3 regions of the Streptomyces sp. NPDC018019 genome follow, and region 1 is predicted to be linked to each of the others. Evidence: riboswitches for the same ligand, from Rfam matches in the RefSeq annotation. Region 1 holds a riboswitch; each other region holds the start of a gene.
The links. Region 1 has a riboswitch for cyclic di-AMP ahead of ACH4FX_RS21200 (M23 family metallopeptidase). Riboswitches for the same ligand answer to the same signal wherever they lie in the genome.
Positions count from the first base shown of each region.

Region 2: it holds a riboswitch for cyclic di-AMP, as region 1 does, so the genes downstream of both, ACH4FX_RS02585 (transglycosylase family protein) here and ACH4FX_RS21200 (M23 family metallopeptidase) in region 1, are expected to answer to the same signal.
Region 3: it holds a riboswitch for cyclic di-AMP, as region 1 does, so the genes downstream of both, ACH4FX_RS18140 (NlpC/P60 family protein) here and ACH4FX_RS21200 (M23 family metallopeptidase) in region 1, are expected to answer to the same signal.

Region 1 covers NZ_JBIRGD010000012.1:156,582-159,782, reverse strand. Annotated here, with positions in the region: gene ACH4FX_RS21205 (M16 family metallopeptidase) at 1-957, shown strand, start outside; cyclic di-AMP (ydaO/yuaA leader) riboswitch at 1,242-1,396, shown strand; gene ACH4FX_RS21200 (M23 family metallopeptidase) at 1,410-2,207, shown strand; gene ACH4FX_RS21195 (GntR family transcriptional regulator) at 2,416-3,108, shown strand.
Region 2 covers NZ_JBIRGD010000001.1:558,072-561,272, reverse strand. Annotated here, with positions in the region: gene eno (phosphopyruvate hydratase) at 1-997, opposite strand, end outside; gene ACH4FX_RS02585 (transglycosylase family protein) at 1,403-2,101, opposite strand; cyclic di-AMP (ydaO/yuaA leader) riboswitch at 2,105-2,313, opposite strand; gene ACH4FX_RS02580 (transglycosylase family protein) at 2,517-3,201, opposite strand, start outside.
Region 3 covers NZ_JBIRGD010000010.1:1,681-4,881, reverse strand. Annotated here, with positions in the region: gene pcrA (DNA helicase PcrA) at 1-687, opposite strand, end outside; cyclic di-AMP (ydaO/yuaA leader) riboswitch at 967-1,188, shown strand; gene ACH4FX_RS18140 (NlpC/P60 family protein) at 1,196-2,371, shown strand; gene ACH4FX_RS18135 (hypothetical protein) at 2,494-2,847, opposite strand.

The sequences.
Region 1 (3,201 bases):
GTGCGCAACCGCCTCGACGAGATCCCGCACGAGCTCGCCAACCCGGCGCGCCGCGCCGCGATGGCCCTGTCCAAGGAGCTGTTCCCGGCCGACTCCCGGATGTCCCGGCCGCGCCAGGGCACCGAGGAGACCGTCTCGCGGATCGACGCGGCGGCCGTCCGCGCCTTCTACGAGGCCCATGTGCGCCCCGCCACGGCCACCGCCGTCATCGTCGGCGACTTCACCGGCGTCGATCTGGACACGGCCCTCGCGGAGACCCTCGGCGCCTGGACGGGGTCGCCCGCCGAACCGGTGAAGGCCAGCCCGATCACCGCCGACGACACCGGCCGGGTGGTGATCGTCGACCGCCCCGGCGCCGTACAGACCCAGCTGCTCATCGGCCGCATCGGCCCGGACCGGCACGACCGCGCCTGGCCCGCCCAGGTGCTCGGCACGTACTGCCTGGGCGGCACCCTCACCTCCCGCCTGGACCGGGTGCTGCGCGAGGAGAAGGGCTACACCTACGGGGTGCGCGCCTTCGGGCAGGTGCTGCGCTCCTCGGCCGACGGCGACGGCGCCGCGATGCTCGCCATCAGCGGCTCGGTGGACACCGCCTCCACCGGCCCGGCCCTGGCCGACCTGTGGCAGGTGCTGCGCACCCTCGCCGCGGAGGGCCTGACGGACGCCGAGCGGGACGTGGCCGTGCAGAACCTGGTCGGCGTCGCGCCCCTGAAGTACGAGACCGCGGCGGCCGTCGCGGGCACCCTCGCCGACCAGGTCGAGCAGCAGCTCCCGGACGACTACCAGGCGCAGCTGTACGTGCGGCTCGCGCAGACCGGCACGGTCGAGGCCACCGCGGCGGCCGTCAGCGCCTTCCCGGTGGACCGGCTGGTGACCGTCCTGGTGGGCGACGCCGCCGAGATCGAGGAGCCCGTCAAGGCGCTCGGCATCGGCGAGGTGACGGTGGTCAAGGGCTGACGGCACGTCACGGGTACGGCCCCGGCGGCCGACGGCCCGTCACCGGGCGGGCCGGGCCGTCCGCGGCGGACGGACCATGACCCGCCGGGGTGATGGGACGTCACGAAGAGGATCCAGTGGTGCGCCAGTGCCGCTGGATCTTCTTTATGTCCCAATTGATGGGGATGGTTGCCTGATGCCTGTGTGGCGTACGGCACAAAACCGGGGTTCTGTTTGCCGATCGAAAGTGGCCCCGTTTAGCGTCGATCCGGCTGTCCGCGGGATCACCGCCGCAACCGCGGCACGGACAGTCATCGCCGAGTCCCCGTACGGCGCGAGCCAGGGGAGCCGGGGACCCACGTCCCCTGGGGTGAATCGGGCGCCTTCCCGGAGGGGCCCGTAGGAGACCTTCCTGCTCCGAACCCGTCAGCTAACCCGGTAGGCGAGAGGGAAGGAAAGGACACAGCCACCCCATGGCGTTCACCCGTGGCACCGGGAAGCACCGTGGTCCGAGCCGCAGCGCGCGGACGACCCGCAACCTCGCCGGCATAGCCACGCTCGCCGCGTCCGGCGTCATCGCCTCCGTCGCCTCCCCGGCGCTGGCGGCCGGCAACACGGACGACGCGAGCACCCACGACACCGGCCTCCACCAGGCCGTCGTCCTCGGCGACGAGCTGGCCGAGCAGGTCGAGGCGCAGGCCGACGCGCAGCAGGAGGCCGCCGATGCCGCCGCCGCGCAGGCCAGGGCCGAGGCCGAGGCGCGTCAGCAGGCCGAGGAGGCCAAGCGCAAGGCCGACGCGGAGGCGAAGAAGAAGCGGGAGGCCGAGGAGCGCGCCGCCCGGGAGGCCGAGCGCAAGCGCCTCATGACGTACGTCGCCCCCGTCGACGGCTCCTACGTCTCCACGAGCTACAAGGCGTCCAGCGGCCTGTGGTCCTCCGGCAGCCACACCGGCGTCGACTTCCACGCGGCCTCCGGGACCACCGTGCACGCCGTGGGCTCGGGCACCGTCGTCGAGGCCGGCTGGGGCGGCGCGTACGGGAACAACGTCGTCATCAAGATGAACGACGGCACCTACACCCAGTACGGCCACCTGTCGTCCATCAGCGTCTCGGTGGGCCAGACCGTCACCCCGGGCCAGCAGATCGCCCTGTCGGGCAACACCGGCAACACCACCGGGCCGCACCTGCACTTCGAGGCCCGCACCTCCGCCGAGTACGGCTCCGACATCGACCCGGTCGCCTACCTGCGCTCGCACGGCGTCAACGTCTGACGCGCATCCCCGTCCCCACCCGGTGCCCCGGCCCCCGCGGCCGGGGCACCGGCGTATGCGTATGCGCCCGGCAGTGCTGGCCAAAAAATATCCATGAATGCGCCAGAGCCGTCGGAAATCCCGTTCCTGTCGAATAGAGTCACGTCGAATGCCGCCGCCCGGCGGCAATTGCGGACGTTTCCCGGGGATTACGGCGGAGGCACGGCAGATGCGAGGCCACATTTCCGCGCATGCGGTGTGCACGGCGATCCGCGACGACATCGTGTCCGGCGTCCTCCCGCCGGGCAGCCGGCTGATCGAGGAACTGCTGGCCGGCCGGTACGGGGTCTCCCGCGTCCCCGTGCGCGAGGCGCTGCGCACGCTCCAGTCCGAGGGTTTCGTCACCATCCGGCACCACGCGGGCGCCTGCGTGGCCGCGCCCACCGAGCGGGAGGCGGCCGACCTCCTGGACATCCGCGGCCTGCTGGAGCCGCTGGGCGCCGCCCGCGCCGCCGCCCGCCGCACCGCCGCGCACCTGAAGGTGCTGCGCGGCATCGTCCGGCTGGGCCGGGAGCGCGCCCGGCAGGGGCGGCGGGCCGAGCTGCGCCAACTGGACGGCTGGTTCCACGAGACGCTCGCCCAGGCGTCCGGCAGTGCCAGTCTGGCGGCGCTCCTCACCCAGCTCCGGCGCAAGATCGACTGGATGTACGCGGTCGAGGCCCCGGCCCGCGACGAGCGGTCCTGGGAGGAGCACGGGGCGGTGCTGGACGCGGTGAGCCGCGGTGACGCGGAGCGGGCGCGCGCCCTGATGGCGGCGCACGTCGAGCGGTCGCGCGGGGCGTACAGCCTGCGCGCCGGCGCTCCGGACCCGGCCGTGAGCACTCCGAAACAGCCCGTAAACACGGCGCGCGACCGGAATTAACAGAGCCGCCGTATACAAGCGGTACGCGGATTCTCCGAAAAGGTGCGGGCGGGGGAGTGGCGCCGGAATTGCGGCCCCGGGAAATCGGCGTAC
Region 2 (3,201 bases), on a different contig from region 1:
GCAGGGCGTTGGCCGAGTTCTCCTCGATGCCGCGGGCCAGGCGCTCCGGGTTGGTGACGAACAGGTCGTCGCCGACCAGCTGCACCTTGGTGCCCAGACGCTCGGTGATGACGTTCCAGCCGGCCCAGTCGTCCTCGAACAGCGGGTCCTCGATGGAGACCAGCGGGTAGGCGTCGACGAGCTCCTCGTAGTACGAGGTCATCTGCTCGGCCGTGCGCTGCTGGCCCTCGAACTCGTAGACGCCGTCCTTGTAGAACTCGGAGGCGGCGACGTCGAGCGCGAGCGCGATGTCCTGGCCGGGGGTGTAGCCGGCCTCCTTGATGGCCTCCAGGATCAGGTCCAGGGCCTCGCGGTTGGAGCCCAGGTTCGGGGCGAAGCCGCCCTCGTCGCCCAGGCCGGTGGCCAGGCCCTTGCCCTTCAGCACCTTCTTGAGGGTGTGGTAGACCTCGGCGCCCCAGCGCAGCGCCTCGGAGAAGGACTCCGCGCCGATCGGGGCGATCATGAACTCCTGGATGTCCACGTTCGAGTCGGCGTGCGAGCCGCCGTTCAGGATGTTCATCATCGGGACCGGCAGCACGTGGGCGTTCGGGCCGCCCAGGTAGCGGAACAGCGGCAGGTCGCTGGCCTCGGAGGCGGCGTGCGCGACGGCCAGGGAGACGCCGAGGATGGCGTTGGCGCCGAGCGAGCCCTTGTTGTCCGTGGCGTCCAGGTCGAACATGGCCTGGTCGATCAGGCGCTGCTCGGTGGCGTCGTAGCCGACCAGCTCCGGGCCGATCTGCTCGATGACCGCGAGGACGGCCTTCTCCACGCCCTTGCCCTGGTAGCGGTTCGGGTCCCCGTCCCGCAGCTCGATGGCCTCGAAGGCGCCGGTCGAGGCGCCGGACGGAACGGCGGCACGGCCGGTGCTGCCGTCGTCGAGGCCGACCTCGACCTCGACCGTGGGATTGCCTCGCGAGTCGAGGATCTCGCGAGCTACGACGACGTCGATGGACGGCACGTTGTCTCCTTCATGGGTGTCTGGAGTTCTGCAGCACGAGCCTAACGGCCTCCCGGGGTTCCGCTCGCCGCCAGCCCGGTCCGTGGGACGAAAACACCCGCAAAGCCGCTGTTCACGTGACGTACGGGCACATTGTTCGCTGAACGGGGAAACCGGCGCGTGGGCAGGTGCGGGCCGGGCGGGGCCGGCACGCGGCCGGGACGGCTCGCGGGGGAACGGGGGCCGCGGGGCAAATGGAGAAGCCCCGCCGCGGCGCGTGCGGGGGACAGGCGCCGTGGCGGGGCGGTCTCACGGGAAGAGCGGGTTCCCGGTACGAGCGGGCCCCGGGGGCGTGCCGGGCCCGTGCGTACCGCCGTACGCACGGACCGGCCCGGCCACCCGGAGTCCGTCAGGGCTTGGGCCGGCTCAGACGGCCAGCTTCTGGCCCGGGAAGATCAGGTTGGGGTTGCCGCCGATGACGGACTTGTTGTTCTCGTAGACCGACTTCCAGTTGGTGCCGTGGGAAGCGGCGATCTTGGCGAGGGTGTCACCGGACTTGACGGTGTAGTTGCCCTTGGGGTTCGACTTCGGCGCCGCCTTGTGGGACGGGGCCGGGGTCTTGCGGGCCAGCTCCTCGCCCTGCTTGCGGGCCTCGGACCGCGAGGTGCTCTGCGGGGCGGAGTAGGAGCGGTGCGACTTCTTGTAGGACTTGTGCGAGCTGCCCTGCGACGAGCCGCCGTCGGCCTGGGCGTTCGCGTTGCCCTTGCCGAGGTGGCCGCCGGCGCAGGTCCAGGCGCCCGGGCCCTGGATGGCGAGCAGACGCTCGGCCACCGCGATCTGCTGGGCCTTGGTGGCCTTGTCGGCACGCGGGGCGTACTTGGTGCCGCCGGCGGCGGCCCAGCTGGAGTTGGTGAACTGCAGGCCACCGTAGTAGCCGTTGCCGGTGTTGATCGACCAGTTGCCGCCGGACTCGCACTGGGCGACGGCGTCCCAGTTGTTGCCCGCGGCGGAGGCAGAGGTGGCGCCCATCAGCGGGACGGCCACAGCGGCGCCGGCGACACCGGCCAGGGTGGCGACGCGGACGGCCTTGGACGGACGACGGTGCTTGCCCTTGGTGTTCAGCATGGTTCGTTTCCTCACCGACGCCTACGAGGTGAGCTGTCGGGTTCGGGCTGTGAGTGGCCCGGCCGCGTGTGCTTCCACGCGGCTTCACCCCAAGCCGGCTGTCCCGCTTCCGCGGGCGGGGCCGGCACCTACCTTGGGTCCCCCGCTCCTGCCTTCGGCGCTGTCGCGACGTGTGACCTCCGACCACCGGCAGGATTCGGCGTGTGGTTGAAGGGCCCGCTTTGGCGAGCGATGAAGACGGTAAACAGGAACGCCCCGCCGGTTCAAACCCCTACATCTGAGGCCAGTTGGCCCCCAGACATCACAGGATCATCACATTTCCGCAGGTCGCCGCAGGTTTGGAAACAACGGACGGGTCGGGCGGCGGGCTCCCGAACGAGATCCATGTCTCACTTTCACCAAAGCGGGCAATTACCTACGAAGTACCCTGATCGGCATCCAGATCGAGGCGCTGGCCGGGGTGGATGAGGTCCGGATCGCCCCCGATGACACGTTTGTTGGCCTCGTAGAGCGCCGGCCAGCCTCCGGAGACCCCACGGTCCTCGGCGATGGCTGACAGGTTGTCACCCGGCCGCACGGTGTAGTCGCCCGGCGACGCCGGGTCCGTACGGTGCGCGTCGCCGCCCCGCGAGGGGTGCTCCGTGCCGCCGGACCGCCCCGCGCCGTCCGTGCCGCCGCTGCCCGCGCCGGGCCCCTCCTCACGGGGCTGGCCGCGGTGCTTGCCCTGGCCCTGGGACGGGGGCGCGGTCGGATCCGTGGCGGTGCCGCCGTCCGGGGTGGCCGGGTGCGACGGGTCGCCCGTACGGCCCGTACCGGACGGGGCCGGCGTGCCGGACGGGTCCGGCGTGCGGGACGGGTCCCCGGTGCCGGCCGGACCGCTCGGCGACGGCTTCGGCTCCGGGGTGCGCGGGCCGCCCGGCTCGGGGGTCCGGGACGACTCGCCGGACCCGGAGGAGGGCGGCGTGGTGGGAGTGGAAGGAGAGGACGGCGGGGAAGGGGTGGAAGAGGACGGTGCGGACGGCTGCGGCGTCGGGGTGCTGCCCGGGTCCACGTCCGCCTTGCTGCCGCCCTGCTTGAGGCCCGCGTTCACCGCGCAGCTC
Region 3 (3,201 bases), on a different contig from region 1:
GAAGGTCTCCTCGTCGATGAGCTCGTTCTTGAGGTTGGAGACCTTGGCGCTGAAGGACTTGGGCGGGAACCGCTTGGGGTCGAGGTCCAGGTCGCGGCAGACCAGGGCCATCAGGCGCTTGGAGTCGGCCGCGTCGTAGATCGAGAAGGACGACGTGAAGCCCAGCTTCTTGGACTCGCGGCGCAGGATGCGCACGCACGCGCTGTGGAAGGTGGAGACCCACATCGCGTTCGCCCGGGGGCCGACCAGCTCCTCGACGCGCTCCTTCATCTCGCCCGCGGCCTTGTTGGTGAAGGTGATCGCGAGGATCTCGCCCGGATGCACCCGGCGCGCGCCGAGCAGGTGCGCGATGCGGTGCGTCAGGACGCGGGTCTTGCCGGAGCCGGCGCCTGCGACGATGAGCAGCGGGCCGCCGGTGTGCACCACGGCGGCCTTCTGCTGGTCGTTCAGCCCCTCCAGGAGGGCGGCCGGATCCACCGCGGGGCGGGCGGCGCCGTCGCGGTAGTACGGGTCCCGGCCCGGGCCCACGGCGTGCGGGATGCCGCCGGGCACGTCGAAGCGCCCGCCGAACAGGTCGGCCGGGATCTCCTCCTGTGCCGGACCGTCCTCGTCCTCGGGAGGCGGCGGGGGCCCCTCGCCGGTGGGTTCGAGGTCCGCCAGGAAGCTGTCGTCAAAGAGGCTGCTCATCGCCCACCGAGTCTAGGCCGCCCCACTGACAGCCCGGCCCGTACCGGGAAAACCGGCCGTGTGACCTCGCACGCCTCCGACGGGTGTCGTGCGTCACAGGGCGCGTACGACACCATCCGGTCCCGGGCGGACAGGCGCGGGCCAGGACACGCCCCGGATGCGATCAGATCACGAAAAGGTTTCGGGCATATCGAACATCAGCCTTCACAGGAGCCACATGGGTTGGCTACCGTGCTCGCTCGGGCAGCCCGCCGTCCCCGCGGTCGACAGCGTCCGCACGGGCCGCCCCCGCCGAGTCCGGCGCTGCCGCGAGGCATCCGGAGCCGGGGACCCACACGTACCACCGAGGTGAATCGGTCCGGTACGGCACACGGCGAGAGGCGCCTCGGACCACCGCCCGGAGCGCTCCCAGGACCTCTGCCGCGCCGTACGGACCGTAGGGCAGCCTTCCGTACGCCCGAACCTGACAGCTAACCCGGTAGGCGGTCCACGGAAGGAGGCGCCGGCCTTGGCGTCGCACCGCAAGCCGCGCACCCGCATACTCGCCTCGCCCGGAAGCCGCCGTACGGCCGCCGGGCTCACCACCGCCGCCCTCGCCTCGGTCACCCTGCTCTCGCAGACGGCCGAGGCCGCGCCACGGCAGCCGAAGCAGACGATCGAAGAGGTCAAGCAGAAGGTCGACGACCTCTACCGGCAGGCCGAGGTGGCGACCCAGAAGTACAACGCCGCCAAGGAGCAGGCCGACGAGCAGCGCAGCACCGTCGACCGCCTCCTGGACGACACCGCCCGGCGCACCCAGAAGATGAACGACGCCCGGCGCCAGCTGGGCACCTACGCGTCGGCCCAGTACCGCAGCGGCGGCATGAACCCGACCGCGCAGCTCCTGCTGGCCCGGAACCCGCAGCAGTTCGTCGACCGGAGCCACCTGATGGACCGGCTGACCGGCGCGCAGAAGCAGGCCGTCACCGACTACCAGGAGCAGCAGGCCAAGGCCGTACGGCAGCGGACCGAGGCGGCCCGGAGCCTGGAGCGGCTCACCGAGACCCAGGCGTCCCTGAAGGAGTCCAAGAAGGACGTCCAGGACAAGCTGGCCGAGGCCCGGCAGCTGCTGTCCCGGCTGACCGCCCAGGAGAAGGCGCGGCTGGCGGAGCTGGAGCGCAAGAAGGAGGCCGAGGCCCGGCGCAAGGCCGAGGAACTGGCCCGCAAGCAGGCCGAGAAGGAACGCAAGGAGCGGGCGGACCGCCAGCAGCACGACAAGCCGGGCCAGGGCACCGGCTCCGGATCACCGGACGGCGGCTCCTCCGGCGGCGGGACGGCCGACGACGGTTCGTACGCGACCAAGGCCGCCAAGGCGCTCGCGTTCGCCCGCGCCCAGATGGGCAAGCCGTACGTCTGGGGCGCGACCGGCCCGAACTCGTACGACTGCTCCGGTCTGACCCAGGCGGCCTGGAAGGCGGCGGGCGTCTCGCTGCCCCGGACGACCTGGGACCAGGTCAAGGCCGGCGACCGCGTGGCGACCAAGGACCTGAAACCCGGTGACCTGGTGTTCTTCTACAACGACATCAGCCACGTCGGCATGTACATCGGCGACGGCAAGATGATCCACGCCCCGAAGCCGGGCGCCAGTGTCCGGGTCGAGTCGATCTACTACATGCCGATCTACGGGAGCGTGCGGCCGGCTTGAGCGGGAGCGCCCGGCGCGGATGAGCGGAAGCACCGGGTCCGCATGAGCGGGAGCACCCGCCCCGCACAGGACGAAGGCCGCGGGGCCGGTGCCCCGCGGCCTGTCCTCTCAGGCTCCGCCGCTCACGTCCACAGCAGCGCGATGAAGATGTTGACCACCGTCAGCAGCCCCACCGCCAGGAAGAAGGGCTTCTCCACCTTCTCCTCGTCGCGCTTCACGTAGACCAGGCCCAGGATCACGACCAGCAGGGCGAGCTTGACGCCGAGCTTGACGTTGTCGAGCGAGTGGTCCTGGGCCTGGTTGAGGCCGACCAGGGCGACGCCGGTCACCAGCATCGTCAGCGCGCCGTGCAGCATGGCCGGCACGAAGCGCGCGGTGCCCGCGCTCATCGGCTTCAGCTGGGTCAGGAAACCGCCGAGCAGCGACGCGATGCCGATGATGTGCAGGCCCACGAAGACCTTGGTTACTACGTCCATAGTGGTGGATCGTAGCCCTCGCTTACCACGGCTTCGCACTCAGGTCCGCCTCTCCCACTCCGGTCGGAGCCCGCTCCCGGCACGCCTCCAAGGCGTACGGCAACGGACAGGCACACCCACCGGCGGGACGAAAACGAGCAATACCCGTCAACCAGTCACCTTTCCGGGGGGCGGAGGTTTAGCGTCCTTCATCAGGCGGCCGACACCCCACCTCCGCCGGATTCCGCCCCGGCGGTCGTCGGCCGTCTCCGCCGAGAGGAACGGCGGCGGCCCGCTCCCCCTGTTACGGGCCGCCGCCGGACCCAGGAGGGCAACGCTCCAGGAGGACGGCGCCCCAGGAGAACGGCCCGGACA